2 regions of the Mycobacterium sp. 852002-51613_SCH5001154 genome follow, and region 1 is predicted to be linked to the other one. Evidence: predicted binding sites of a transcription regulator. Region 1 holds the regulator's gene; the other holds the start of a gene.

Evidence for each region. Region 1 encodes HspR, which represses chaperone genes until heat shock. Its sites were predicted from a motif close to ANNTGAGTNNNNNNNACTCANNT; they were not measured.
Region 2: lon (endopeptidase La) is a predicted target of HspR. The motif match lies at 9,652-9,674, and genes of this name have one in related genera.

The regions. Positions count from the first base shown of each region.
Region 1 covers NZ_LZII01000055.1:83,877-98,398, forward strand. The annotation lists gene A5750_RS15210 (RNA methyltransferase) at 1-615, opposite strand, end outside; gene A5750_RS15215 (hypothetical protein) at 612-1,520, opposite strand; gene pyrE (orotate phosphoribosyltransferase) at 1,522-2,064, opposite strand; gene A5750_RS15225 (SDR family oxidoreductase) at 2,051-2,824, opposite strand; gene ttfA (trehalose monomycolate transport factor TtfA) at 2,879-3,739, opposite strand; gene clpB (ATP-dependent chaperone ClpB) at 3,842-6,388, opposite strand; gene A5750_RS15240 (DUF3060 domain-containing protein) at 6,514-6,939, shown strand; gene A5750_RS15245 (TetR family transcriptional regulator) at 6,945-7,598, opposite strand; gene A5750_RS15250 (FAD-binding oxidoreductase) at 7,668-8,840, shown strand; gene A5750_RS15255 (aldose 1-epimerase) at 8,843-9,745, shown strand; gene A5750_RS15260 (heat shock protein transcriptional repressor HspR) at 9,746-10,132, opposite strand; gene dnaJ (molecular chaperone DnaJ) at 10,132-11,310, opposite strand; gene grpE (nucleotide exchange factor GrpE) at 11,364-12,011, opposite strand; gene dnaK (molecular chaperone DnaK) at 12,008-13,867, opposite strand; gene A5750_RS15280 (amino acid permease) at 14,151-14,522, shown strand, end outside.
Region 2 covers NZ_LZII01000049.1:30,728-45,249, reverse strand. The annotation lists gene A5750_RS12710 (acetyl-CoA acetyltransferase) at 1-706, shown strand, start outside; gene A5750_RS12705 (NAD-dependent epimerase/dehydratase family protein) at 815-2,926, shown strand; gene A5750_RS12700 (NAD(P)/FAD-dependent oxidoreductase) at 2,915-4,156, opposite strand; gene A5750_RS12695 (DUF72 domain-containing protein) at 4,206-4,931, opposite strand; gene A5750_RS12690 (endonuclease) at 4,928-5,563, opposite strand; gene A5750_RS12685 (TfoX/Sxy family protein) at 5,607-5,939, opposite strand; gene A5750_RS12680 (nitroreductase family deazaflavin-dependent oxidoreductase) at 5,950-6,357, opposite strand; gene A5750_RS26345 (hypothetical protein) at 6,415-6,870, opposite strand; gene lon (endopeptidase La) at 7,318-9,639, opposite strand; gene A5750_RS12665 (phytanoyl-CoA dioxygenase family protein) at 9,760-10,890, shown strand; gene A5750_RS12660 (alpha-hydroxy acid oxidase) at 10,896-12,140, opposite strand; gene A5750_RS12655 (DUF1810 domain-containing protein) at 12,159-12,596, shown strand; gene A5750_RS12650 (alpha-amylase family protein) at 12,582-13,889, opposite strand; gene A5750_RS12645 (alkyl hydroperoxide reductase) at 13,894-14,430, opposite strand; gene A5750_RS12640 (peroxiredoxin) at 14,459-14,522, opposite strand, start outside.

The sequences.
Region 1 (14,522 bases):
CCGAATCCAGGCGTGCATCGCGATACCGGCGGCCACGCCGGCATTGATGCTGCGGGTCGAGCCGAACTGGGCGATCGACACCGTCGTGGCCGCGCCCGCCCGGATGTCGTCGGTGATGCCCGGCCCCTCCTGACCGAACACCAGCAGGCACTCCCGCGGCAGCGCGGCCTCCTCCAGACGGGCCGCCCCCGGCACGTTGTCCACCGCGACCACCGTCAGCCCGGCGCGCACGGCGAAGTCCAGCAGTTCGGCGGTGCTGTCGTGGTGGCACAGCCGCTGGTAGCGGTCGGTCACCATGGCGCCGCGGCGATTCCAGCGCCGCCGGCCCACGATGTGCACGGTGTGCACCGCGAAGGAGTTGGCGGTGCGCACCACCGAGCCGATGTTGGCGTCGTACCCGAAGTTCTCGATCGCCACATGCAGGGGGTGCCGCCGCCGGTCGATGTCGGCGATGATCGCCTCCCGCGTCCAGTACCGGTACGCATCGACGACGTTGCGAGTGTCGCCCTCGCGCAACAGGACTGGGTCATACCGCGGGTCGTCGGGCAGCTCGCCCGCCCAGGGCCCGACCCCGCCGGCCGGTGCGCCCCACTCGGTCGGCCCCGGATCGCTCATCGCGGTGTCCACACAGCGGCGTGGGTGCCGTCGACGGCCACCGTCGCGTAGAGCAACGCCTCGTTGATCTCGCCCTGGGTGCACAGCGACGCGCTGACGTGCACCGCGTCCAGCGAGGCGTCGGGCAGGATCAGCACCGACGACCCGTACGCCGCGCAGGCCGGGTTCAGTCCGGCGCCGGGCAGCGTCGGCGACGCGAGCAGCATCAGCGGCCCTCCGCGTTTGGCCGAGTCGTCGCGGTACCGGGCCGCCAGCCCGTCGGCCTCCAGGCCCAGCAGCATATAGCCGTTCCCGTTGAACGCCGCGGGGTCGCCGAGCTGCGCCTTGGTCACCGGGGCGCCGTCGGCGCGCCAGGCCGACAGGCTGGTGGTCTTGACCGCCAGGCCGGTGTCGTTGGCGTTGGTGGGCATCAGCCCCACCGGGAAGGCGGCCGGGTAGGCCGCCGAGGTGTTCGGGATCCGGTCGCGCGGCGAGTAGCTGTACACACCGCGGACCTGACTCCGATCCTTCAGTGGCCCAAGGCAAACCGTGCCGGTCAGCCGGTCACCGGGCGCCGACAGCGGCGAGTGGACGTCGGGCACTTTGGCCGTCCCGCGGTCGCAGCTGCCCAGTCCGGTCGACTCGATCGGATGCGACAGCGCGCCGTAGAGGCCGAACCGGAGGTCCTCGGCTTTGGCCCGTGGCGCGTGCGAGTCGGCCGCGGAGGCGTCGACGTCGATGAGCACGTAGTCGCCGTCCCAGCGCATGTTCGACACCGCCATGTTCCAGCCCAGCAGCGAAAGCGACTCCCCGAGCCGCGCGCCCTGGGCGCCGTAGGGGCGAACCGGTTGGCTGGACCCCGAGCAGCCCGTCAGCAGGGCCAGCGCGCAGGCCGCTACCGCGAAGAGGTGCGCACGGCGATGCAACCTAGCCCAGCCCCAGATCGGCAAGGCCCAGCACGCTGCGATACGGCAGGCCCTCGGCCTGGATGGCCTCGGCGGCGCCGGTCGAGCGGTCCACGACCGTGGCCACCCCGACCACCTGGCCGCCCGCCTCTTGGACGGCGCGCACCGCCGTCAGCGCCGACGCGCCCGTGGTGCTGGTGTCCTCGACGACCAGCACCCGCTTACCGGCGACCTCGGATCCCTCGATAAGGCGTTGCAGCCCATGGGTTTTCGCGGACTTGCGCACCACGAACGCGTCGATCGGGCGGCCCGGCGCGTGCATGACGGCAGTGGCGACCGGGTCGGCACCCAGCGTCAGCCCGCCGACCACGTCGTAGTCCCAGTCGTGGGTGAGGTCGCGCATCAGGGTGCCGATCAGGGCGGAGGCCCGGTGGTGCAGGGTCGCGCGGCGCAGGTCGACGTAGTAGTCGGCCTCCTTGCCGGACGACAGCGTCACCTTGCCGTGCACCACCGAAAGCCGGCGCACCAGGTCGGCCAGCTCCTCGCGCAGGTCAGGTCCGGCCACGGCCACCGCCGATCCGCTTGGTCACGGCCCGCATCAGCGTCCGCGGGATCATCCGTTCCGCGGCGATGATCGCCTTGTATTGCAGGCCGGGGATGCTGATCACCTTGCCGCGGGCGATGTCGGCCAGGCTCTGGTTCACCACGTCGTCCACCTCGAGCCACATGAACGACGGCGACTTGGCCATGTCGATCCCGGCTCGGGCGTGAAATTCCGTGCGCACGTAGCCCGGACACACGGCGTGCACTCCCACGCCGGTGCCCTGCAGGCCTACGGACAGGCCCTCGCTGAACGAGATCACCCACGCCTTGGACGCCGAGTAGGTCGACCCGCGTCCCGGCACCAGGCCGGCGACGCTGGCGATGTTGATGACGGTGCCGGCGCCCGCGTCGAGCATGGCCGGCAGGGCCGCGCGGGTGAGGTGCATGACCGCGGTGACGTTGACGTCGAGCTGCGATTGCAGCAGCGCGGGGTCGGTGGCCCAGAAATCGCCCGAGGTGCCGAAGCCCGCGTTGTTCACCAGGACGCGGACGCCCTGGGCCAGGCGTTCGCAGACCTTGTCGCGACCGGCGGCGTCGGCCAGGTCGGCGGGCAGCACCTCGACGTTGCCGGCCCGGCCCTCCAGCTCGCGCGCCAGTTCGTGCAGCCGGTCGACGTCGCGGGCGACCAGGACCAGGTCGTAGCCGTCGCTCGCATAGCGTCGCGCGAAGCCGGCGCCGATCCCGGACGTGGGCCCGGTGATCAGGGCGACAGGACGAGGCATGAGCGACATCCTAATGACGGCGGCCGCGCCGCCCATCCGGCGCCCGGCGCGCCGTCAGTGCTGATAGTTGGTGGCCTGGTGGCCGTTGCGCCCGGCCGGCGGCGGGCGGCGAACGGCGTCCGAGCCGCGCTGCTCCCGGCGTATCGGCTCGGCCGGCCGGCGAGCAGGAGCGTCGCCCAGCAGCCCCGTGACGTCCTGCTGCGCGCGCCGGGGCGGCAACTCCGCGCGGCCGGCCGGGGCCAGCGGGCGGCTCGGCGACGCGTTGCGCAGCCCCGCGGGCGCGCCCGCCTCCTGCTGGGTTTCCTCCGGCAGCGGCGGCAACACCCGCAGCAGGTCGTTGAACTGCCGCACGGTGCGCAGCCCCTCGTCCCACTGGGTGCGGGTGCTGGTGATCGGCAAGGCGACCAGCGTCCAGTTCTGCTCGTTCCACATGATCTCGGCGCAATCCGGTGCGGTGTGCGCGAAGGTGACCATGCGGCGGTCGCATGCGCGCCGGGCGGCGTCCAGGTTGGTGGAGTACACCATCCGCGGGCCGATCGCACCGAGCAGCCAAATGTCGCTCTCCCGCGGCTCTTTCAGTCCCTTGAGCCGCAGGTCCACCACGACGTTGGTGCCCACCTTGCGGTGCAGCGCGATCACGGTGGCGACCTCCTCGAGGTCGAAGATGTAGACGGCCTCGCCGCGGATCTGGCCCAGCACCACGTTCTCGGCGGCGATGTCGCCCACGGTCGAGATCACACCGCGCTTCCAGCGCTTGAGGATGTCGGCCGATTCACGCTCGTAGTCGAACCCGTGCGACCGCGCCCACGACCTGCGGCGCCTGCTGCGTCCGCGGCGTCGATCGAGGTCGACGTACAGCAACACCCCCGCGCCGACGAAGCACAGCGCGGACAGCGTGAACCAAAGGGGGACCATCCCACACAGGGTATCTGCATTTCCGCCGGAATAAAGAAGTCCGGCTGGTCACAACCCAATTACAGCGTGGCGGGTCGCCACCACTGGGACGGTCCCCCGGGGTCAGCCCAGGATCAGCGAATCGCCGTCCGGGCTGACGTTCACCGGAACGGTGTCGCCGTCGTGCACGTCGCCGGCCAGCAACAGCTTGGCCAGCTGGTCGCCGATGGCCTGCTGCACCAACCGGCGCAGCGGCCGGGCGCCGTAGACCGGGTCGAACCCGCGCTGGGCCAGCCACTGCTTGGCCGGCAGCGACACCTCCAGCGTGAGGCGGCGCTGCGCCAGCCGCTTCTGCAGCTGGGCCAGCTGGATGTCGACGATCGACACCAGCTCGCCGGGCTCGAGGCCGTGGAAGATGATCACGTCGTCGAGCCGGTTGATGAACTCGGGCTTGAACGCCGAGCGCACCGCGGCCATCACCTGCTCCTCGCTGCCGCCCGACCCGAGGTTGGACGTCAGGATCAGGATGGTGTTGCGGAAGTCGACCGTGCGGCCCTGCCCGTCGGTGAGCCGGCCCTCGTCGAGCACCTGCAGCAGCACGTCGAACACGTCCGGGTGCGCCTTTTCGATCTCGTCGAACAGGATCACCGTGTACGGCCGCCGCCGCACCGCCTCGGTCAGCTGACCACCCTGGTCGTAGCCGATGTAACCCGGAGGGGCGCCGACGAGCCGTGCGACCGAGTGCTTCTCGCCGTACTCGCTCATGTCGATGCGGACCATCGCGCGTTCGTCGTCGAACAGGAACTCCGCCAACGCCTTGGCCAGCTCGGTCTTACCGACACCGGTCGGCCCGAGGAACATGAACGACCCGGTCGGCCGGTTGGGGTCGGCGACGCCGGCCCGGCTGCGGCGCACCGCGTCGGAAACCGCGGTCACCGCCTTCTTCTGGCCGATGACGCGCTTGCCCAGCTCGTCTTCCATGCGCAGCAGCTTGGCGGTCTCGCCCTCGAGCATCCGCCCGGCCGGGATGCCGGTCCACGCCGACACCACGTCGGCGATGTCGTCGGGTCCGACCTCCTCCTTGAGCATCACGTTCTCGCGCGCCTCGGCGTGCGGCAGCGCGGCGTCGAGTTTCTTCTCCACCTCGGGAATCCGCCCGTAGCGCAGCTCGGCGGCCTTGGCCAGGTCGCCGTCGCGCTCGGCGCGCTCGGACTCCCCGCGCAGCGTGTCCAACTGCTCCTTGAGCTCGCGGACCGCGTCGATCGCGCTCTTCTCGTTCTGCCAGCGGGTGGTCAGCTCGGCCAGCTTCTCCTTCTGGTCGGCCAGCTCGGAGCGCAGCTTCTCCAGCCGCTCCTTGGACGCCTCGTCCTCTTCCTTGGCCAGCGCCATCTCCTCGATCTCGAGGCGGCGCACCAGGCGCTCGACCTCGTCGATCTCGACGGGCCGCGAGTCGATCTCCATCTTCAAGCGCGACGCGGCCTCGTCGACCAGGTCGATGGCCTTGTCCGGCAGGAAGCGGGCGGTGATGTAGCGGTCGCTCAAAGTGGCCGCGGCGACCAGGGCCGAGTCGGTGATGCGCACACCGTGGTGCACCTCGTAGCGGTCCTTGAGCCCGCGCAGGATGCCGACGGTGTCCTCCACCGACGGCTCGCCGACCAGCACCTGCTGGAAGCGCCGCTCCAGCGCGGCGTCCTTTTCGATGTACTTGCGGTACTCGTCGAGCGTGGTGGCGCCGACCAGCCGCAGCTCGCCCCGGGCCAGCATCGGCTTGATCATGTTGCCGGCGTCCATGGCGCCCTCGCCGGTCGCGCCCGCCCCGACGATCGTGTGCAGCTCGTCGATGAACGTGATGATCTGCCCGGCGGAGTTCTTGATGTCGTCGAGGACGGCCTTCAGCCGCTCCTCGAACTCGCCGCGGTACTTGGCGCCGGCCACCATCGAGCCGAGGTCCAGGCTGATGACGGTCTTGTCGCGCAGGCTCTCCGGCACGTCGCCCGCCACGATCCGCTGGGCCAGGCCCTCGACGATCGCGGTCTTGCCGACGCCGGGCTCACCGATGAGCACCGGGTTGTTCTTGGTGCGCCGCGACAGCACCTGCACCACGCGGCGGATCTCGTTGTCCCGCCCGATGACCGGGTCGAGCTTGCCTTCCCGGGCGCGGGCGGTCAGGTCGGTCGAGTACTTCTCCAGCGCCTGATAGGTGGCCTCGGGCTCGGGGCTGGTGACGCGGGCGCTGCCGCGGACCTTGACGAAGCCGTCGCGCAGGGCCTGCGGCGACGCGCCGTGGCCGGTCAACAGCTTCGCGACGTCGGAATCACCGGTGGCCAGACCGACCAGCAGGTGCTCGGTCGAGACGTACTCGTCGTCCATCTCCACGGCCAGGTGCTGGGCGGTGGTGATGGCGGCCAGCGATTCGCGCGACAGCTGCGGCTGCGAGCTGGCGCCGCTGGCCTGCGGCAGCCGTTCGACCAGGTGCTCGGCCTCGGTTCGAATTGTCGCGGGCTGGACGCCGACAGCCTCCAACAGCGGTCCCGCGATGCCGTCGGCCTGCGTGAGCAGGGCCATCAGCAGGTGCGCGGGGCGGATCTCGGGGTTGCCGGCGGCCGAGGCCGCCTGAAGCGCCGAGGTCAGGGCCGCTTGCGTCTTGGTTGTCGGGTTGAAAGAGTCCACGACGCCTCCGTTCGCATAAGTAGGGAAAATGCTTGTCGCGTTGTTCAACGCCGTCAAGGTTGAGTGTGTTCCGCTCAACTCTAACGAGTTTTGGACGATATGGTGCGCGGGGTACCCACCTGGCGATGACGCAGACCGAACCGCACCAGGAGCGGGCCGAGGCGGGCCGCGTCCGCGGCGCGTTCCGGCTGGCCATCGTGGTCGCCGGGCTGTCGCTGGCGGGACTCGCCGTAGCCGGGTTCCGCACCGACCTCGGCGGGGCCGGACCGTCGGCGACCGTCCCGGAGTCGGGCACGTTGCAGGTCAACGGCACCGGCACGTCGAAGACCATCCGCTGCCAGGGCGGCTACCTGTCAGTCAGCGGCCAGACCAACACCGTCACCGTCACCGGGCACTGCACCAGCGTCAGTGTCTCCGGCCACGGCAACCGCGTCGCGGTCGACAGCGCGGACGCGGTCAGCACCTCCGGGACCGGCAACGCGGTCACCTTCCACTGGGGGTCACCGAACGTCGTCAACGCCGGGACGACCAACACCGTCAAGCAGGGCTGAGCCGGTCACGGGCGATAGCCGGCCGGCAGGTCCAGCTCGTCCACGTCCGCGGTCAGATAGCGCTGCACGCTGGGCGCGATCAGCGCGACCACCTCGTCGGTGCCGAGATCGGCCAGCGGGCCCACCTTCATCACATAGCGGAACAGCGCGGTGCCGACCAGGTTGGTGCCGGCGAGGTTGGCCCGCAGCAAGGTGTCCGGACCCTCACCCAGGACGCCGGAGATGGCCGCCATCACGTAACCGCGCATGAAATCGCGGAAGGCCTCGTGCGCGTCGGAATTCAGCATCGCCGAGTGCATCATGGCGACCATGGTCGGCCCGGTCTCCGGCTCGTCCCAGATCTGCAGGTAGGCCCGCACCAACCGGGCGCCGATGTCGGCGCGCGAGCCGCCGGTCATCGCGGCGACCAGCACGCCGCCATCCAGGACCAGCCGCATCGACTCACGGAACAGCTCGGCCTTGGACCCGAACAGGTACAGCACCATCGCGGCGTCCACGTGGGCGTCCTCGCCGATCTCACGCAGCGTCGTCTTCTCGTAGCCCTGGGCGGCGAATCGCTGCTTGGCCGCGCGGAGCACCACATCCTTCGACACGGGCTCGCCCTGGCGGCGGCCCCTGCGCTTTCGCGCATCGGATGGGGAAGCAGCAGGTGACGGCATACGACGACGGTATCATTTCATTAATTGTTGAAAATATCCCGACGGCCGGCGCGCCTAGAATCGGGCCCCGTGGGGCTCGAGGACACCGAAGCGTTGCGGGTGCTGCGCGACGCCTTCGCGCAGCAGGAGTCGGGCCCCGGCAACGAACTCGTCCGCCGGTTCTACACCCACTGGTTCGGCATGGACGTGTCGGTACGCGACCTGTTCCCGCCCGAAATGGGCGGGCAGCGGATCGCTTTCGCCCACGCCCTGCACTGGGTGTACGGCGAACTCGTCGCCCAGCGCGCCCAGGAACCGGTCGCCTTCCTGGCTCAGCTCGGTCGGGACCACCGCAAATACGGTGTGCTGCCCCAGCATTACGACACGTTGCAGCGCGCGTTGTTGTCGACGTTGCGCACCCATCTCGGCGATGCCTGGACCGACTCCGTCGACGAGGCGGCCGACCAGTCGCTCAACCTGATCGTCGGGGTGATGCGCGGCGCCGCGGACGCCGAGGAGGGGCCCGCCTGGTGGGACGGCACGGTCATCGAACACATGCGAGTCTCCCGCGACCTTGCGGTGGTCCGGCTGCAGCTCGACCGCCCGATGGACTATCACGCCGGCCAGTACGTCAACGTCCACGTCCCGCAGTGCCCGCGCCGCTGGCGGTACCTGTCGCCCGCCATCCCGGCGGATCCCGGCGGCGGCATCGAGTTCCACATCCGCGTGGTGCCCGGCGGCTTGGTCAGTACCGCCATCGTCAACGAGACCCGGCCCGGCGACCGGTGGCGGCTGTCCAGTCCGCACGGCGGTCTGCGGGTCGACCGGGACGGCGGCGACGTGCTGATGGTCGCCGGTAGCACCGGGCTGGCACCGCTGCGGGCGCTGATCATGGACCTGAGCCGGTACGCGGTGAACCCGCGGGTGCACCTGTTCTTCGGCGCCCGCTACCGCTGCGAGCTCTATGACCTGCCCACCCTGTGGCAGGTGGCGTCCCACAATCCATGGCTGTCGGTGTCGCCGGTGTCGGAGTACAGCGCCGACCCGGCATGGGCCGCCGACTATCCCGACTGCACGCCGCCACGCGGCCTGCATGTGCGGCAGACCGGCCGGCTCCCCGACGTGGTGACCAAATACGGCGGGTGGGGCGACCGGCAGATCCTGATCTGCGGCGGGCCGGCGATGGTGCGGGCCACCAAGGCCGCCCTGATCGCCAAAGGCGCTCCGCCGGAACATATCCAGCACGACCCACTGTGGAGGTAAGCATGCGCGTCGTCACCCTGCGCGACCCGGCGTCGCCGGTGGCCGCGGAGTTCGTGCCCGAGGCGGGCATGATCGGCACCTCGCTGAGCGATGCCGGCGTGGAGCTGCTCGGGCAACGGCGCGGGCTGGACGCCTACGTGGCGGCGGGCAAGACGATGGGCATCCCGATCCTGTACCCGTGGGCGAATCGGTTGGGCGAGAACACCTATACGGCCGAAGGCGTGACGGCGACGCTGACGCCGGGTGAAAACCGTGTCCGTGCCGATCCGAACGGGTTGCCGATCCATGGCGTGCTGGCCGCCTACCCGGGCTGGCGGGTGACCGCCGAGTCGGCCAACGAGTTGACCGCCGAGTTGGATTTCGCCGCCGACCCGCAATTGCTGGCCAGCTTCCCGTATCCGCATGTGCTGACGCTGGCGGTGCGGCTGGCCGAGCGGACGCTGACGGTGCGCACCACGGTGACCGCCACCGGCGCCCGCGCCGTCCCGCTGTGCTTCGGTTTTCACCCCTACCTACAAATCCCCGACGCGCCGCGCGCCGAGTGGGTGATCGAGACGCCGCCGCTGCGGCATCTGCGGCTCGACGACCTCGGGCTGCCCACCGGCGAATCCGAGCTCCCGGCAGCGCTCGCGGAGCCCTTGGGGGACAAGGCTTTTGACGACGCCTACGACCAGGTGCCCGACGGCGCGGTGTTCGCGGTCTCGGGGGGCGGGCGGCGCGTGGAGGTCCACTTCGAACGGGGGTATCCCGCGACGCAGATCTTCGCGCCCACCGGCGACGACCCCGCGAAACGCATCGTGTGCTTCGAGCCGATGACCGCGCCGACCGACGCGTTGCGCCGCGGCGGCTATCGCTGCGCGCGGCCGGGCGAGCCCGCGGTCACCCAGTTTTCGATCCGGGTCTGATCAGCCGCGCGTTCTGCGCGGCTGCCACACCACCACGGCGGTGCTCTTGGGCACCACCGCCAGATCGCGGCGCTGGCCGGCGCGCAGCTGTGCCAGCTCCTCGGTGAGTTCCTGCACGCGCGCCTGCAGCGCCTCGACGTGATTGGTCAGCTCGATGATGCGCTTGATGCCGGCGAGGTTGACGCCCTCGTCCTGGGACAGCCGCTGCACCTCGCGCAGGAGGTTGACGTCGTGCTCCGAATAACGCCGTCCCCCACCGGAAGTGCGTTGCGGGCTGACCAGGCCGAGGCGATCGTAGGTACGCAGGGTCTGGGCGTGCATGCCGGCCAGCTCGGCGGCGACCGAGATCAGGAACGTCCGAGACTCGTCTCGTGAATTCTTGGCCATCAGCGATTACCCGCCCATCCCGCGCGTGGGTCAAACCCGCTGGCACGCTCGGCGGCCGCGTAAGCCTCCAGCGCCTCGGCGGCCGCGCCCTCCAGGTTCGGCGGCACGGCGACCTTCACCGTGACGAGCAGGTCCCCGTTACCGCCGCTGCGCTTGGGGACACCACGCCCACGCACCCGAAGGATGCGGCCGTCGGAGGTCCCCTTGGGTACCCGCACGCCCACCTTGCCGTCCAGCGTGGGCACCGAAATCGTAGAGCCCAAGGCCAATTCGGCGAAGCTGACGGGAACGGTCACGGTGAGGTCGTCACCGTCGCGCCCAAATACCTTGTCCGGCCGCACATGTACGGTCACGTACAGATCGCCCGACGGGGCCCCGCGCAGCCCGGCCTCGCCCTGCCCCGGCAGCCTGATGCGCTGCCCGTCCTCGACGCCGGGCGGGATGCGCACGTTGATGGTGCGGGTGCGGGTGGTGACCCCGGTGCCCTTGCACTCGTCACAGGGGTGCTCGATGATCGAGCCGCTGCCCCGGCAATCGGTGCAGGGTTCGGAGAAGCCGAACGCGCCCTGGTTTCGGTTGATCACGCCGGAACCGTTGCAGGTGGGGCACACCTTCGGGCTGGTGCCCGGACGTGCGCCGCTGCCATGGCAGTTCGTGCACGGCGCCGGGCTGGTCAGCCGCAGCGGCATCGCCACGCCCTTGGCGGCCTCGACGAAGTCCAGCTGCGTCTCGGTCTCCAAGTCGTTGCCGCGGCGCGGCCGGCTGGGACGGGCGCTTGCGCCGCGCCCGAACAAGCCGCCGAACAGGTCACCGATGTTGGCGCCACCGCTTCGGCCGGCGGCGTCGAACAGGTCGTTGAGGTTGAACTCGGCGCCGTCACCGCCAGCACCGAAGCCGCCGAAACCACCGGTGTCGAACCGGCGGCCGCCGAATCCGCCGCCTGCGAACAGGCGGCGGGTTTCGTCGTACTCCTTGCGCTTCGCCGGATCCGACAACACGTTGTGCGCTTCCGACACCGCCTTGAATCGCTCGCCGGCGGCGGGATTGTCGGGGTTGGCGTCCGGATGCAGGTCGCGCGCCAGCTTCCGGTAAGCGCGTTTGATCTCTTCGGGACTGGCGTCAGAGGAGACGCCCAGCTCCTTATAGAAGTCCTTTTCGACCCATTCTCGCTGGGCCATGTCGCGTCACCCCCTTCCACCTTTCTGTTCTGTTGTTGTGCTGATTGTGTGGTCTATTCACCGGATGCGCCGGGGTTATCGTTCGATTCGGCCGGCCCCGCCGCCGCGGCGCCGTCGTCCGGCACCGTGTCTGCGACTGTGTCAATGACACCCACCAGAGCGTGCCGCAGGACCTGCTCGCCCAGCTTGTAACCCTGCCGCATGACCGTGCCGATCACCGGCTTGGAGCCGTCGCCGCCGTCACCCTCGTGCTGCACGGCTTCGTGCAACACCGGGTCGAAGTCCTCGCCTTCCTCGCCGAACGCCACCAGACCGAGTCCGGTCAGGGCGCTGTCCAGCTTGTCGGCCACCGACTTCAGCGGGCCGGACTCCAGGTCGCCGTGCTTGCGCGCCCGCTCGAGATCGTCGAGCACGCCCAGCAATTGGCTGACGACGGCGGCCTTGGCGCGGTCCGCGGCGGCCTGCTGGTCGCGCAGCGCACGCTTGCGGTAGTTGGCGAAGTCGGCCTGGACCCGTTGCAGGTCGCCCAGCAATTCGGCGGCCTTGCCGGCCTCCTCGGGGCTTTCGCCCGCAAAATCCCCGGAGGGCGACGTGCCCCCTCCCGGCTCTGGGCCGGGAGGGGCGTGGCGCACCTCACCCGTTTCGGGGTCGATCCGCCGCTTGTCGGTGACCGTTACCGGTTCCTGATTTCCGTCCGTCACTTGGACTCCCGGTCATCGTCGACCACCTCCGCGTCCACGACGTCGTCGGCCGAGCCCGACGGTCCGCCGGTTGCACCGGCCTCCGCGCCGCCCGCGGCCTGGGTGGCCTCGTAGATCGCCTGTCCGAGCGCCTGGGACTCCTGGCCCAGCTTCTCCATCGCCGCCTTGATCGCGGCGATGTCGGTGCCGCCCAGGGCCGTCTTGGCCTCGGCGATGGCGCCGTCGACCTTGGACAGCGTCTCCTCGGGAACCTTCGACCCGCCCTCGGCTTCGCGCTGCTCCTTGACGAACTTCTCCGTCTGGTAGACCAGCGATTCGGCCTGGTTGCGAACGTCGGCCTCCTCGCGACGCTGGCGGTCCTCCTCGGCGTGCGCCTCGGCGTCCTTGATCATCCGGTCGATCTCCTCCTTGGACAGGCCGGAGCCCTCCTGGATCTTGATCGTGTTCTCCTTGCCGGTGCCCTTGTCCTTGGCCGTGACGTGCACGATGCCGTTGGCGTCGATGTCGAAGGTGACCTCGATCTGCGGGACGCCGCGCGGAGCCGGCGGGATGCCGGTCAGCTCGAAGGAGCCGAGCAGCTTGTTGTGCGAAGCGATTTCGCGCTCACCCTGATAGACCTGGATCTGCACCGACGGCTGGTTGTCGTCGGCCGTGGTGAAGGTCTCCGACCGCTTGGTGGGGATCGTGGTGTTGCGCTCGATGAGCTTGGTCATCACGCCACCCTTGGTCTCGATACCCAGGCTCAGCGGCGTAACGTCAAGCAGCAGAACGTCTTTCACCTCACCCTTCAACACACCTGCCTGAAGAGCCGCTCCCACCGCCACAACTTCATCGGGGTTGACGCCCTTGTTGGGCTCCTTGCCGCCGGTCATCTCCTTGACCAGCTCGGACACCGCGGGCATGCGGGTGGAACCACCCACTAGCACCACGTGGTCGATCTCGGAGACCGAGATGCCGGCGTCCTTGATCACCGACTGGAACGGCTGACGGGTGCGGTCCAGCAGATCCTGTGTGATGCGCTGGAATTCGGCGCGGGTCAGCTGCTCGTCGAGGAACAGCGGGTTCTTGTCCGCGTCGACGGTGATGTAGGGCAGGTTGATCGAGGTGCCCTGCGAACTCGAGAGTTCGATCTTGGCCTTCTCGGCGGCCTCACGCAGCCGCTGCATCGCCATCTTGTCCTTGGTCAGGTCGATGCCGCTGGTGCCCTTGAACTTGTCGACGAGCCACTCGACGACCCGGTCGTCCCAGTCGTCGCCACCGAGGTGGTTGTCACCGCTGGTGGCGCGGACCTCGACCACGCCCTCGCCGATCTCGAGCAGCGAGACGTCGAACGTGCCGCCACCGAGGTCGAAGACCAAAATGGTCTGTTCCTTCTCGCCCTTGTCCAGGCCGTAGGCCAGCGCGGCCGCGGTCGGCTCGTTGACGATGCGCAGCACGTTCAGGCCGGCGATCTGGCCGGCTTCCTTGGTCGCCTGGCGCTGGGCGTCGTTGAAGTACGCCGGAACGGTGATGACGGCGTCGGTGATGTCCTCACCGAGGTACGCCTCCGCGTCGCGCTTCAACTTCATCAGCACACGCGCGCTGATCTCCTGCGCGGTGTATTTCTTGTCGTCGATCTCGATGGACCAGTCGGTGCCCATGTGCCGCTTGACCGAACGGATGGTGCGGTCGACGTTCGTCACCGCCTGGTTCTTGGCGGGCTGGCCGACGAGCACCTCGCCGTTGCGCGCGAACGCGACGATGGACGGGGTCGTCCGTGAGCCCTCGGAGTTGGCGACGACGACGGGGTCACCGCCCTCGAGAACTGCGACGACGGAGTTGGTGGTCCCGAGGTCGATACCGACCGCACGAGCCATAGTGATTCCTCCTGATTGAGTAGAGCCTTCTTGGTGCCACTATGCTGAGTGAACCCCGCTCAAGACTGCTCTTGGCGACACCGCGGTGTCAACCCAGCATTGAGTCTGGTTCGCTCAACTTCTTGATCATGCTAACGGCGCACCTCGCCGTCTTGTTCCCGGGGCACCGAAAAAGTGCGCGGCGACCAACGGCCCTCGAAGGACCGGCAGCCGCACAGCGAGGCCGGCGGCTCGCCGATGGGTTAACCTGAGCTTCCCTGGAGCCACCCCCGGCAGGAGCTTGATGGCACAGCTCGACAGCGCCGCCGCGCGGCTCACCCGCGAAGACGCGGGCTATCACAAGGGGCTCACGAACCGCCAGGTACAGATGATCGGCCTGGGCGGGGCCATCGGAACGGGTCTTTTCCTGGGCGCCGGCGGAAGGCTCGCGTCGGCGGGGCCGGGGCTGTTCCTGGTGTACGGGATCTGCGGCATCTTCGTGTTCTTGATCCTGCGCGCCCTCGGCGAACTCGTGCTGTACCGCCCTTCGTCGGGATCCTTCGTGTCCTATGCCCGGGAATTCTTCGGCGAGAAGGCCGCTTTCGCCGCGGGCTGGCTGTACTTCGTCAACTGGGCGATGACCGGGATCGTGGACACCACCGCGATCGCGCATTAC
Region 2 (14,522 bases), on a different contig from region 1:
CCTGCAGATCCCCGCCGATCGCTGGATCTACCCGCATGCGGGCACCGACGCGCATGACACCTCCGCCATCGCCGAGCGTGGCGAGCTGCACCGCTCTCCGGCCATCCGGATCGCCGGTGGCCGCGCGCTGGAGCTGGCGGGACTGGGCATCGACGAAGTCGACTACGTCGACCTGTATTCCTGCTTTCCCTCGGCCGTTCAGGTGGCGGCGGCCGAACTGGGCCTGCCCGTCGACGATCCCGCGCGCCCGCTCACCGTCACCGGGGGTTTGACGTTCGCAGGCGGCCCGTGGAGCAACTACGTGATGCACTCGATCGCCACCATGGCGGAGTTGCTGGCGGCCAATCCGGGGCGGCGCGGCCTGATCACCGCCAACGGCGGCTTCCTTACCAAGCACAGCTTCGGCGTGTACGGCACCGAGCCGCCCGCCGAGTTCCGTTGGGAGGACGTGCAACCGGTCGTCGACCGAGAGCCCACCCGGGACGGCTTGGTGGAATGGGAAGGGGTCGGGACGGTGGAAGCGTGGACGACACCGTTCGATCGCGAGGGGCGACCGGAAAAGGCCTTCTTGGCCGTGCGCACGCCCGACGGGGCGCGGACCCTCGCCCTGATCACGGACGGCGCGGCGGCGCAGGTAACCGTGCGTGAAGACATCGGCGGCGTCAAGGTGGCCGTCGCCGCGGACGGCAGCGCCACGCTCCAATAACCCGGCGAGGCTTTCCCGCAAGCTCAGGGTGCCGTTTGCCCAGTAACGGTCGCTAGGTCATGCCGTCTTGCCTATTGTTTAGTTTGAGGTCGGGGAGGTGAGACCCAGGTGCAGATCCTGGTTACCGACGCCACCGGCGCACTCGGGCGGCTGGTCGCACGGCAGTTGATCGCTGCCGGGCACACGGTCAGCGGCATTGCTGAGAGGCCGCATCCCTGCCTAGACCGCAACGTCGACCTGGTTTGCGCATCGCTGCGCTCCCCGGTCCTGCGGGAGCTCACCGAGGAAGCCGACGCGGTGATCCACCTGGCCCCCGTCGACACCACCGCACCCGGCAGCGCCGACATCGAGGGTCTGGCGCACGTAACCGATGTGGCCGCCCGCGCCGGCGCCCGGCTGCTGTTCGTGTCCCAGGCCGCGGGACGGCCGGAACTGTACAAGCCGGCCGAGGAACTGGTCTCCACCAGTTGGGGGCCCAGCCTGGTCGTCCGGAGCGCCCCGCCGGTGGGCCGGCAGCTCGACTGGATGGTGTGCCGCACGGTGGCCACGCTGCTGCGCACCAAGGTTTCGGCGGAGCCGATACGGGTGCTGCACGTCGACGATTTGGTGCGCTTCCTGGTTTCGGCGCTGAACACCGACCGCTCCGGTGTGGTGGACCTCGCCTCCCCGGACACCGTCAACGTGATCACGGCGTGGCGGATGCTGCGATCCGCCGACCCGCGGTCCCGGCTGAATCGGGTGCGCAGCTGGCCCCGGCTCATTCCGAACATGGATATCGCTGCGGTGCAAGAGGATTGGGCGTTCGAGTTCGGCTGGCAGGCGGTCGAGGCAGTGGCCGACACCGCCCGGGGCCTGGTCGGCCGTCAGATCACCGCCGTGGGTGCCACCGGCCACGGGCGCCAACTGGCGCTCCCGGTCGAGGTCGCCCCACGCCCCGATCCCTCCGGCGAGGAGCGCAGCGCCGCGCCCGAGGGCGTCGAGGGCGAATTCGACGACCGGGTAGATCCGCGCTTCCCGATTTTCAGTGCGGGCAATCTCGGCGAGGCGCTGCCCGGGCCGCTCACCCCGATCACGCTGGATGTTCAGCTGAGCGGATTGCGCGCCGCGAACCGGGTGCTCAGTCACGTCCTGGCGCTGGGCGGCGTGGTGGGCCAGGAGTGGGGCAACCGGGCCGTCGCCGTGTTCGGGCATCGGCCCTACGTTGGGGTGTCGGTCAACATGGTCGCGGCCGCGCAGCTGCCCGGCTGGGACCAGGATGCCGTCGCACGCAACGCCCTCGTCGGCCGGCCGCACGTCGGAGACCCCCTGCCGTTCGGTGAGCCCGCGCTGGCGGGCGGTGCCCTCGGCTACGTCGCCAAAGCCGTCGTCGCGGGGCGATCGCTGGCCCTGTTGCGCCATCTCAAGTCCGACACACGGGCGTACAGCGCGGCAGCCGAAACCGAACACCTCGACGCCGCGCAGCTGGGCTCGCTGCCCGACGCCGGCCTGGAGGTCCGGATTCGCTTGCTGCGGGACCGCATTCACCAAGGCTGGATCCTCACGGCGTTGTGGCTGATCGATTCCGGCGTCACCGCGGCGGCACTGGAGCGCAGCAAGGCGGCGCGCAGCGTGCCCGGGGTGGACATGATCATGGACAGCACCGTCGTCGCGACCGAGACCGCCGAACTGGCCGCGGTGCTGCGGGCCGACCCGCCGTTGTGTGCGCTCGCCCAGGAAGGCAATCTCGCCAGCATCCGCGCGTTGTCATCCACCACCGCCGCGGCGGTCGATGCGGCCGTCGCCCGCGTCGCGCACCGTGGTCCCGGGGAGGCCGAGCTGGCCAGCCAGACTTATGCCGACGATCCGGCGATGCTGCTGCGCGCGGCCGGGGAAGTCGCGGTGGCCGACGCCGCCTCGCCCGACGCGCCGCCACCGACGCTGGCCCAACGCCTGATCACCAGCGCCCGCGACTCCCGCGAGCTGGCCCACGACACCACCCTGCGATTCACCCATGAACTCCGGATGACGTTGCGGGAATTGGGATCTCGTCGAGTCGCGGCGGACCTGATCGACGTCGTCGAGGACGTGTACTACCTGACGTGTGACGAGCTGGTCACCATGCCGGGCGACGCCCGGCTGCGGATCAAACGCCGCCGCGCCGAACGGGAAAGGTTGCAGGTGCAGCGCCCGCCCGACGTGATTGACGGGACGTGGGTGCCCGTGGAACCGTCAGCCCAATAGCTCGGCCAGCGGGACCTCCGTGTCGGCCAGCTTGTCGGGGTCGACCGAGCTCCGGGACCTGATCAGCGCTTTGACGTCGTCGAGCACATCCCAGACGTTGACGTTCATCCCGGCCAGCACCCGGTCGCCGCCGTGTAGCCAAAACGCGACGAATTCCCGTCCGGCAACGTGGCCCCGGAACACCACGCGCTCGACGCCGGGGGCGTGCCCGACATACTCCATCCCGAGGTCGTACTGGTCGGTGAAGAAATAGGGCAGCTCGGCGTATTCGCCTGGGTTGCCGAGCATCCCGGCCGCCGCCACCGCGGGTTGCTTGAGCGCATTGGCCCAGTGCTCCGTGCGGATCCGGTCGCCGAACAGGGGGTGCTCTGCGGCGGCGATGTCGCCGACCGCGTAGATGTCCGGATCGCTGGTGCGCAGTGACGCGTCGACCAGCACGCCGCCTTGAGAGCCCGAGCCCATGGCGAGCCCGGCTTGTTCGGCGAGTTCGACGTTCGGCTTAGCGCCGACGGCCACCAACACCGCATCAGCCGGCACCGTCGAGCCATCCCGCATTTTCAGCCCGGTGGCTTTGCCGCCGGTTGTCGTGATCTCCTCCACCTGCGCCTCGAGCCGTAAGTCCACCCCATGATCGCGATGAAGCCGGGCGAACACTTCACCCACCGTCTCGCCGAGCGCGGCCATCAGCGGTTGCTTGGCCGTCTCGACGACGGTCACGTCGACTCCACGCTGGCGGGCGGCGGCGGCCACCTCCAGGCCGATCCAGCCGGCTCCCACCACCGCCAGCGAAGATCCTTCGGCGAGAATCGAATCCAGCGACAAAGCATCGTCGTAGGTGCGCAGATAGTGGACCGCGTGGGCATCGGACCCGGGTATCGGCGGCCGCCGAGAGGCCGACCCCATCGCCAGCAACAGCTTCTCGTACCGCATCGTGGAGCCGTCGGGAAGCGAGACGAGATGTTCGGCGGGGTTCACGGCGGACACCCGGGAACCGAGCCTCAAGTCGACATCGTGGTCGTGGTACCAGTCGGAGTTGTGCACGGTGAAATCGTTTAGCGACTTCTTCCCGGCCAGATACTCCTTGGAAAGCGGAGGTCGCTCGTAGGGCAGACGTTTCTCTTCAGCAAATAAGGTGAGATGCCCATCGAACCCGCTGTCGCGCAACGCTTCTACCGCTTTTGCTCCAGCAAGTCCGCCGCCGATGATAACGAAGGTGATCGAGCTGGCCATGATTGTCACTCCGTCCTGCAATCGACATTCCCAGCCTACTCGCGCCTGCTCACCGCAAAAGTTCTTGCAACGTCAGCGCATTGCGCACCGCGTGGCCGCCGAGGTCGTTGTTGAAATACATCCACACGTCCTTGCCGTCGTCCTGCCACCCGGCGATCCGCTCCGCCCACCGCCGCAGCTCGTCGTCCGTGTAGCAGCCCGCATAGATCGCGTCCTGATCCGGCCCGTGCATCCGGATGTACACCAGATCGGTGGTCGCCCGCGGCACGCACGCCAGCCCGGCGCCGCTCATGACCACGTAGGCGGCGCGGCGGCGGGCCAGCAAGTCGTAGACGGCCTCGTCGTTCCAGGACGGGTGGCGCAGCTCGACGGCCAAGCGGATCGACGCCGGCACGCTACCCAGGAAGGCATCCAGGCGCGAGTCGTCGCGCTGCAGCTCGGGATGCAGTTGAACCAGCAACACCCCGGCGCGATCGCCCAGCAGTTCCCAACAGCGCTCGAAGCGCTCGACCCACGGCCCGGCGGATGCCAGGCGGCGGTAGTGGGTCAGTCCTCGATGCGCCTTGACCGACATCCTGAAGCCGTCCGGCAACTGTTGACGCCATCCCGCGAAGGTCGAATCCTTCGGCCAGCGGTAGAAACTCGCGTTCAACTCGACGGTGTCGAACACCTCGATGTAGCGTGCCAGCCGGCGCGCGGTGGGCAGGCCACGCGGGTACAGCACGTCGGCCCAATGGTTGTAGGACCATCCGGAGGTACCGATCCACACGGTCAACCGCTCACCCGCCGGCGCAGGTCGTCGTCCAGCGATGTCCTGATGAGCGCGGCGGCCAGCCGCGCGTTGCTTTGCGGCGCAAGGGCTCCGAGCTTCGCCGGTTGGGTAGGCAGACCCAACTGCTTCGCCGCGGCGGTGGCGCGGCCGTCGAAATACGGCCGCACCCAGGTCCACACGTCCTGCACCTCGCGCAGGTATATGTCGGCCCCGGTATCCCCGATTCCCTTGAACCCCTTGAGGAACCGCTTCGCCGCGGTGACGTCACGCCCACTGCGGTCCGCGAGTTCGCGCAGATCGCCGGAGTGCTCGTCGCGCACGCGTTCGGCCATCTCGGTGAGGCGGGTGGCCGAGCTTTCGTCGTAGCGGACGTAGTGGGCACGGCCGAAGGCCTCGATCATCGTCTGCCGATCCGAGGTCAGCACCGCCTTGGGCGTGCGCAGGCCCGCCTTGAACAGTTCGCGCCCGGCGCCCATGGCGATGGCGGCATCGATCGGTTTGCTAGCCAGCATGCAGATGACCAGCAGCTGAAACAGCGGCATCGGCTTGTCGGCGAGCTTAATTCGCGCCTCGGCGGCGTACGTGGTCCCGGCAACGTCGAGCAGCCGTCGCACCAGTTGCTGGCGTTCGGACATACCTGTCCACGTACCCGCGCCGAGTGCTGGCAAACCGCGCCGGTCACTTGGCCGGCAGGGTGCGCGCGTAGCCGACGCCGCGGGCCACCCAGCCCTCGAGCTGTCGTTTGGTCCGCATTCCGGCTGGCTCCACCCGTACCCAGCCGCGAACGTCGCGGCCCGCCATCACCATTGGGCTGACGTGAGCGCGCCGCAGCATTTTGCCGAGCTCGTCCGCCGGCACCCTGACCAGCAGGCCGCCCTGACCGCTGACGGCCACGGACATGTTGCCGTTCACCAGGAACGCGAGACCGCCGAACATGCGCTTCTCCTCGACCCCGCGCTCGGAGGCGAGAAGTTCGCGGATCTCGTCGGCCAGGTACTCGTCGTACGCCATGCGCGGCGCGTCAGTCCAGATCCACCCGAATGGTCAGCAGGTCACTGCCCATCAGCCGCACCACCGCGCTGTTGAGCCGCGGGAGGTCGCCGAGCCGCCGCAGCGGATCGTCGTCGGGCAGGAGGTGAGCGGTGCCGCTGCGCCATCGGCCGCCGATGCGCACCCGCACGGCGGGGCTGGCCTTGATGTTGTGGACGTAGTCGGAGTGCTCGCCGTGTTCGGAGACCATCCAGAATTGGTTGTCGACCAGGCGTCCGCCCACGGCGGTGCGCCGCGGCTTGCCGCTCTTGCGGCCGGTGGTTTCCAGGATGATCCCCGGCATCTGCCGGCCGACCGGGTTGACGAGCAGCCGCTGCACGCGGTGGACGACTTGGCGTTTGAGAGTCACGGTTTCATTCAACGCCGAGCTTGGCGCCATGTCACCGTGCAACGAAAACAACCGCCCCCGAAGGGGCGGCTGCCTCGTCATGCCGTTTTAGGTCCCGGGGTTGACCCCGCCGCTGACCTGGCCGGAGCCTGAGGTCCCGCCTGCGGGAGTGAACACCTGGAAACCGGTAGTCGTGTTGACGCCCCACTGACCCAGCTGCGGGTTGAATACGACGGGAAGCTGGGTCCCGTCGGGGTCACCCACTGGCGGCACCCAGGTGGCTGGGAGCCCGTAGCGGACCGGGTCGTTGTAGTGCCCCGGCGGGGGGAACCCGTTCTGTCCCGGGGGAAGTGGGCTGCCCGGCTCGTTGCAGTTGACGCCCGGGGCGCCCGGGTTACAAATCGGCTGTCCCGGCACGTGTTGGCCCGGACCCGGTACGTCCCGGTCGCCTCCTGGCACATTCGGGCCCGGAATGTTCGGATTCGGCACATTCGGACCGTCCGGACCGGCTTGTGCGATTCCGGCGCCGATTCCCAGCGCCGCGGACGTGATACTTCCGGCCATGAGAGCGCCGGCTGTGATTTTGCTCAGATTCATAAGTGAACCCCCTTGTCGAGCGATTTGGCCGCCTGAATAGCAGCTGAACCAATTGACTTGGTGATTCGCTCACCCCACCGCCCTCACGGGCAGCCGAACCTCCAACCCCCTGATACCCGACACATGGACGCGGAAAACCTCCGTTGCCCTGCCGCCGGCGTCAGGCCAGGTCAGCCGCTCGCGCCGGGCGGGGGACCGCAACGCCGACGGCGCGTAAACCGACTCTCGCGGAACGCCGAAGGTCAGCGAACGGCGGGGGATGGATGATCCCCTCCGGCTCGACTGTCGGCCCCAATGTCGGCGGGAAGGTTGCCAATGCGGAGCAAATCTGCGCGAGATCACGGCCATCAACGGATCTCAACGCGCTTGACCGGGATGCGAGCGAGTTTGCTACGCATCCCGGCCAAGCTCATGTCAAGCAGCGACCGTAACGGTCTCGGCCGCCGGCTCGAGCGCCTGCCTGACGATGTCGGCGACGTCGGTCATCGGTTTGACCGTCAGCGCGTCGAGCACCTCCGCGGGCACGTCATCCAGGTCGGGCTCGTTGCGCGCCGGAATGAAGACCGTTGCCAGGCCGGCCCGTTGGGCCGCCAGCAGCTTCTGCTTCACGCCGCCGATCGGCAACACCCGCCCGTTCAGCGTGACCTCGCCGGTCATGCCGACGTCGGAGCGCACCTGACGTCCGGTGGCCATCGAGACCAGCGCGGTCACCATGGTGACACCGGCCGAGGGTCCGTCCTTGGGCACCGCTCCCGCGGGAACGTGCACGTGGATGCGCCGGTCGAGGGCCTTGGGATCGACGCCCAACTCGGCGGCGTGGGAGCGCACGTAGGACAGCGCGATCTGCGCCGACTCCTTCATCACGTCACCCAGCTGACCGGTGAGCTGTAAACCCGCCTCGCCGTCCGTCGCGCCCGCTTCGATATAGAGCACGTCGCCGCCCAGGCCGGTGACGGCCAGGCCGGTGGCGACGCCGGGCACGGCCGTGCGTTCGGCCGACTCCGGGGTGAAACGCGGGCGGCCGAGGTATTCGACCAGATCCGGCTCGTCGATGGTGATCGGCTCGGGCGTCTCCGCGAGCTTGGTCGTCACCTTGCGCAGCGCCTTGGCCAGCAGCCGCTCGAACTGGCGCACGCCGGGCTCCCGGGTGTAGTCGGCGGCGATCTTGCGCAGAGCGGCGTCGGTCAGCGTGACCTCGTCCTCGGTCAGCGCCGCCCGGTCCCGCTGGCGGGGCAGCAGGTAGTCCCGGGCGATGGCGACCTTGTCGTCCTCGGTGTAGCCGTCGATCTGCACCAACTCCATGCGGTCCAGCAGGGCCGACGGGATGTTCTCGATGACGTTGGCGGTGGCCAGGAACACCACGTCGGACAGGTCCAGGTCCAGGTCCAGGTAGTGGTCGCGGAACGTGTGGTTTTGCGCCGGGTCGAGCACCTCGAGCAGCGCCGCACTCGGGTCGCCCCGATAGTCGGACCCGACCTTGTCGATCTCGTCCAGCAGCACAACGGGGTTCATCGAGCCCGCCTCGCCGATGGCCCGCACGATCCGGCCCGGCAACGCGCCCACATAGGTGCGCCGGTGCCCGCGGATCTCGGCCTCGTCGCGCACACCGCCCAGGGCGACGCGCACGAACTTGCGGCCCAGCGCGCGGGCGACGCTCTCGCCCAGCGACGTCTTGCCGACGCCGGGCGGACCGGCGAGCACCATTACCGCGCCGGAACCGCGGCCGCCGACGACCTGTAGCCCCCGCTGAGCGCGGCGGGCCCGCACGGCCAGGTATTCGACGATGCGGTCCTTGACGTCGTCCAGCCCGTGGTGGTCGGCGTCCAACACCTCGCGCGCGGCCTTCAGGTCGGTGGAGTCGTCGGTCCTGACGTTCCAGGGCAGGTCGAGCACGGTGTCCAGCCAGGTGCGGATCCAGCCGCTTTCCGGGCTTTGGTCGCTGGACCGTTCCAGCTTGCCGACCTCGCGCAGCGCGGCCTCGCGCACCTTCTCAGGCAGGTCGGCCGCTTCCACGCGTGCCCGGTAGTCATCGGACCCGTCGGGCTCGCCCTCACCCAATTCCTTGCGGATGGCGGCCAGCTGTTGGCGCAGCAGGAACTCCTTCTGCGTCTTCTCCATGCCCTCGCGCACGTCCTCGGCGATCTTGTCGTTGACCTCGACCTCGGCGAGGTGGTCGCTGGTCCAGTCGATCAGCACCCGGAGCCGCTCGGCGACATCCTCGGTCTCGACCAGTTGCCGCTTCTGCTCGCTGGACAGGTAGGACGCGTAGCCGGAGGTGTCGGCCAACGCCGACGGGTCGGTGAGCCGGTTGACGTAGTCGACGATCTCCCAGGCCTCGCGCCGTTGCAGCATGGCCAGCAGCAGCTTCTTGTACTCGGCCGTCAGCGCCTTGACTTCGTCGGTCGGCTCGATGTCGGGGACCTCGGTGACCTCGACCCACAGCGCCGCCCCCGGCCCGGACGCACCGGCCCCGATCTGGGCCCTGCGCTCACCGCGCACGACGGCCGCGGTGCCGCCGCCTGCGATGCGTCCGACCTGCAAAATCTTGGCGATCACACCGTGCGACGGGTATCGGTCGTCCAACCGGGGCGCGATCAGCAGCTGCCCGGATTCACTCGCCTGAGCAGCGTCGATTGCCGCCCGCGCGGCCTCGTCGAGCGCGATCGGAACGACCATTCCGGGCAACACGATGGTGTCGGCGATAAACAGCACCGGCACCGATTTGGCTTCAGCCATCAATCCTCCAAAAACTGAGTCTGATGCGCTCAACCCAGGTGGGCGCCGGTTTGTTCCCCTCCGAGGCTCCGCGGCGGGTAAGTGGTGGCTATCACGTTGGCGGTCTTGGATAATCGGTCCGTGCCGCTGACGCACCCCGCCTCGACCGCCCTCGACCCGGATGTCCTGGAATCCGCGGCCAGAGACATCGCTTCCGTCGGCGCCATCACCTTCCTCGTCGACGACGATGCCGTCACCTATGCCGTCGATGGCTCGACGATCCGCATCAACGAGGGGCAGCGCACTGGAGACGCCGTCGTGCGGCTGTCCCGACGGGCGTGGGACGACATGGTTGGCCAGATCCGCACGGTCATCAACCTCCTGCTCAGCGACGAGTTGTCCTTCGAGCGGGGTGGCTTCGACCAGCTGGCCGACTGGGACCCGGTCCTGCGGTACCTGCACGCCGGCGTCCCGCCCTACGATCCGGCCCGCGCCGACCTGAAGCTGCGCGACCCGCTCGCCACATTCACGCTCGACGCGGACGACGCCGAGTTGTGCGCACAGCTGCAGACCATGGGCTACCTGCACGTCAGCGGCGTGTTCGACGCCGATGAGATGCGGGCCGCCAACCGTGAGGTCGACCGCCTTGCGGCCCGGGCCCGGCCGGGGGATGACCGGTCGTGGTGGGTCACCGACGAGGACGGCGGCAGCGTGCTGTGCCGGTTGGTCTACGCAACGCTGCGCTCGCCTGTCCTCGCCGCCTTGGAAAACGATCCCCGGGTGCGCAGGCTGGGCACCCTCATCAATCCCGCGCTGCGGCCCGCACCCGACCGGATGGAAGGCAGCGCGGTGTTGCTCAAAGTGCCAGGCAACCCCAGCGGGCTGTCGAACATCCCCTGGCATCAGGACTGCGGCATGGGTGGGCACGCTCTCATGTGCCCCGCGGTCAGCATCGGAATTCAACTGACCGGCTCGGAGGCGTCGACCGGCAACCTTCAGGTGGTGCCGGGCAGCCACGGTCAGGCGATTCATTACCGCTGGGAACATCGGCTCCAACGGGTACCGGTGGTGAGCATCGACACCGCCCCCGGCGACGTGACCGTCCACGTCCAGGACCTGATGCACGCCTCACCCCGGCCGACCGGCGCCGGCGGCCGGCGCACGATGTACGTCACGCACTACCCGCCCCAACTCTTCGAGCACGTCGGGCCCGGCGAGGCCTTCAACGACCTGGTACGCAACCGCACGGAGCGCGTCGCCCGCCTGCAGTAGCGCCGTCAGGCGGGCGGTTCGACAGGCCCCAGGCGTCGCAGTTGTGCGACGTGGTTGGGGGAGAGCTCCTCGAGGCAGGTGACACCCAACAGACGCATGGTGCGCATCACGCCTTCGGCCATGATGTCGATCGCGCGGGCGACGCCGGGTTCGCCCCCGGCCATCAGCCCGTACAGGTAGGCCCGCCCGACGAGCGTGCACCGCGCGCCCAGCGCGATCGCCGCCACGATGTCGGCACCCGACATGATGCCGGTGTCCAGCAGGATCTCGGTGTGCTTGCCGACCTCACGCGAGACCGAGGGCAACAGGTGGAACGGCACCGGGGCCCGATCAAGTTGGCGCCCACCGTGATTCGACAACACGATGCCGTCGACGCCGCGATCGACGACGGCACGGGCGTCGTCGAGCGTCTGGATGCCCTTGACGACCAACTTGCCGGGCCACTGGGCCTTGATCCACTCCAGGTCATCGAAGGTGAGGCTGGGGTCGAACATGGTGCTCAGATACTCGGCGACGGTTCCCGACCAGCGGTCCAGCGACGCGAACGCCAGCGGCTCGGTGGTCAACAGGTCGAACCACCATTTCGGGTGCGGCACCGCATCCAGGACGGTGCGCAGCGTCAGCGTCGGCGGGATCGTCATCCCGTTGCGGTTGTCGCGCAGCCGGGCGCCGGAGACCGGAACGTCGACAGTGACCAGCAGGCTGTCGAATCCCGCATCGGCAGCGCGCTGGACCAGTGCCATCGAGCGTTCCCGGTCGCGCCACATGTAGAGCTGAAACCACTTCCTGCCCTGCGGAACAGCGGTCACCAGGTCCTCGATCGCGCAGGTGCCGAGCGTGGACAGCGAGAACGGAATGCCGGCCTTGGCCGCCGCCGCCGCGCCGGCGATCTCGCCCTCGGTGTGCATCAGTCGGGTGAAGCCGGTGGGCGCGATGCCGAATGGCAGGACCACCGGCTGGCCCAGCACATTCCAGCCGGCGGTGACATTGCTGACATCACGCAGGATCGTCGGGTGAAACTCGATGTCGCGGAACGCTTGCCGGGCGCGCTGGATGGAAAGCTCGTCCTCGGCGGCGCCGTCGGTGTAGTCGAACGCCGCCTTGGGCGTGCGACGTTTGGCAATGCGTCGCAGATCTTCGATGGTGTGCGCGGCATCGAGGCGGCGCTTGGTCGCGTCGAACTGCGGGCGCTTGAACTGGATCAGCGGCGCGAGGTCGCGCAACTTGGGCACTCGTCGTTTGACCGCCATATGTGCAACCGTAGTCACATGGAATCGGCGAGCGACCCCTTCGACCTCAACCGCTTCGTCGACGCGCAGGCCCCGGTGTACCGAAACGTGGTCGAAGAGCTGCGCTCCGGACGCAAACGCAGTCACTGGATGTGGTTTGTCTTCCCGCAGTTACGCGGCCTGGGTGGCAGCCCGACCGCGGTGCATTACGGCATCTCCTCGCTCGAGGAGGCGCGCGCCTATCTGCGCCATGAGCTGCTCGGCCCGCGGTTGCGTGAGTGCGCCCGGTTGGTTAACCAGGTGCAGGGCCGATCGGTCGCGGACATCTTCGGCTCGCCCGACGACCTCAAGCTGCGCTCGTCGATGACGCTGTTCGCCCGCGCCACGGACGATAACGAGGAATTCCGCGCGGTCCTCGACAAGTACTACGACGGCCGGCAGGACCAGCTGACTCTGGAACGCCTAGGCCGGGCTTAAGATTCGCCACCCATGCGGTTCCACGACCAGCAAGTTCACCACCTCTTGCGGCGGGGCCGACGAGCCGCCGATGACCCGCCGGCGAGACGTGCCCAGTTCCGACAGCGCCACGCGCATCGGCTCGTCGTCGATGTTGAGCGCGACCAGCAGCGCGTCGTCGCCGCTGCGGGTCTCGTAGAGGTAATGCCGGTTTTCCAGCCGCAGCGCGGTGGTCGAGGCACGGTGCAGCCACGGGTGACGGCGGCGCAACCCGACCAGGAACTGGTGCAACGCCCAGATTTCCGCCCCGAACGCATCTAATTCCAATGGGGGAGAGGCGAACTCGGGGCGCACGGCGTCGTCCCCGCCATAGCGCTCCTCCTTGACACCGCGGAATCCCAGCTCGTCGCCCGCGTACACGCTGGGCACGCCGCCGACGGTGAGCAGCAGCACCAGGGCGTGCGCCACGTGCCGGGGGTTATCCAGCTGGCTGGCTATCCGGGTGACGTCGTGGTTGCCGATGAAGGTGAGCGGGACGAAGCCGGCCAGGAACTCGCCATGCCGCTGCAACGCCCAGTCCAGCTCGAAGAAGTTGCCGTCGTTGAGGCTGCTCCAGATCGCCTTCCACAACTCGTATTGCGTCGCCGAGTCGAACGTCGCGGCCCGCACGACGGCGGCGTAGTCGCCATGGATGAGCTCGCCGACGAACCAGGCTTCGGGGAAGCGCTTTCGCACCCGCGGCAGCGTTGAGGCCCAAAACCGTTCCGGCACCGTGTAAGCCGCGTCGAGTCGCCAGCCGTCGGCGCCGCGTTCCAGCCAGTGCGCCATCACGTCCGCGGTGTAGTCGATCACTTCGGGGTTGTCGTGGTTGAGCGTGATCAGCTCGGAGTGGCCCTCGAAGGTGTGAAAGCGTCCCGGGCGCCCGCGAAACCAGCGCGCCGCGGCCCCGTCGTTCGGCGCCTCCTGGTAACGGGGGAAATCCACGCCGACGTGATTGAACACGCCGTCGAGCAGGATGCGCAGGCCGCGCCGACGGGCCTCGGCGACGAGGTGGTCGAAATCGGCGTCATCACCGAGCCGGGGGTCGATGCGGTAATGGTCGGTGGTGTCGTAACCGTGGGTGCGCGAGGCGAAGATCGGGCCCAGCGCAACGCCGGATGCGCCCAGTGCGATGGCGTGGTCGAACCAGTCGACGAGCCGCCGCAGCCGGTGTTCTCCCGGCTGCGGCGGCTCCGACGAAGGAAAGGCGCCGACGAACCCCAGCGGATAGACCTGCCACCAGATCGCGTGTTCTACCCAGGCCGGTGCCGTCACTGCGTCAGCCGACGGTGGCCAGCGTCTGGGCGGCGACAATCGCTTGTGCCACGCCGGAAATGATGGCCGCGGCCTTCAGCGCCTCCTGGATGGTTTCCCGGGAGACTCCCGCCTCGCGCAGCGTGTGTTCGTGGGAGGCCACGCAGTCCGGGCATCCGTTGATCGATGACACCGCGAAGGACCACAGCTCGAAGTTCGCCTTCTCCACGCCGGGATTGGCGATGATGTTCATCCGCAATCCCGCACGCAGGTCGTCGTACTTGCCGCCGAGAAAGCCCCGGCCACGGTAGAACACGTTGTTCATGCCCATGATCGATGCGGCGCCCAGCGCCGCGTTGTACGCCTCGGCGGACAGGATGTCGGCCGCCTCGGCACCGATCTCGGTGATTACCTGAGTGTTTCGCGTCGCCGCGGCGCTCGCCAGCAGGGTGCCCCACAGCTGCTCCTCGTTGAGCTCGGTCGTGCGCGTGATCGAGCCGAGGTTGAGCTTGAGGTCCTTGGCGTACTCGGGCAGCGCTTCCTTGAGGTTTTCTACGCTCATCTCGTCTCCCTGTTCAGACCCTACGCGACTAAGCCGAGGCCTTGAGCAGCTCGGCGGCATTCAGCGTCGGGTCGCCCTTGCGCCAGTTGCAG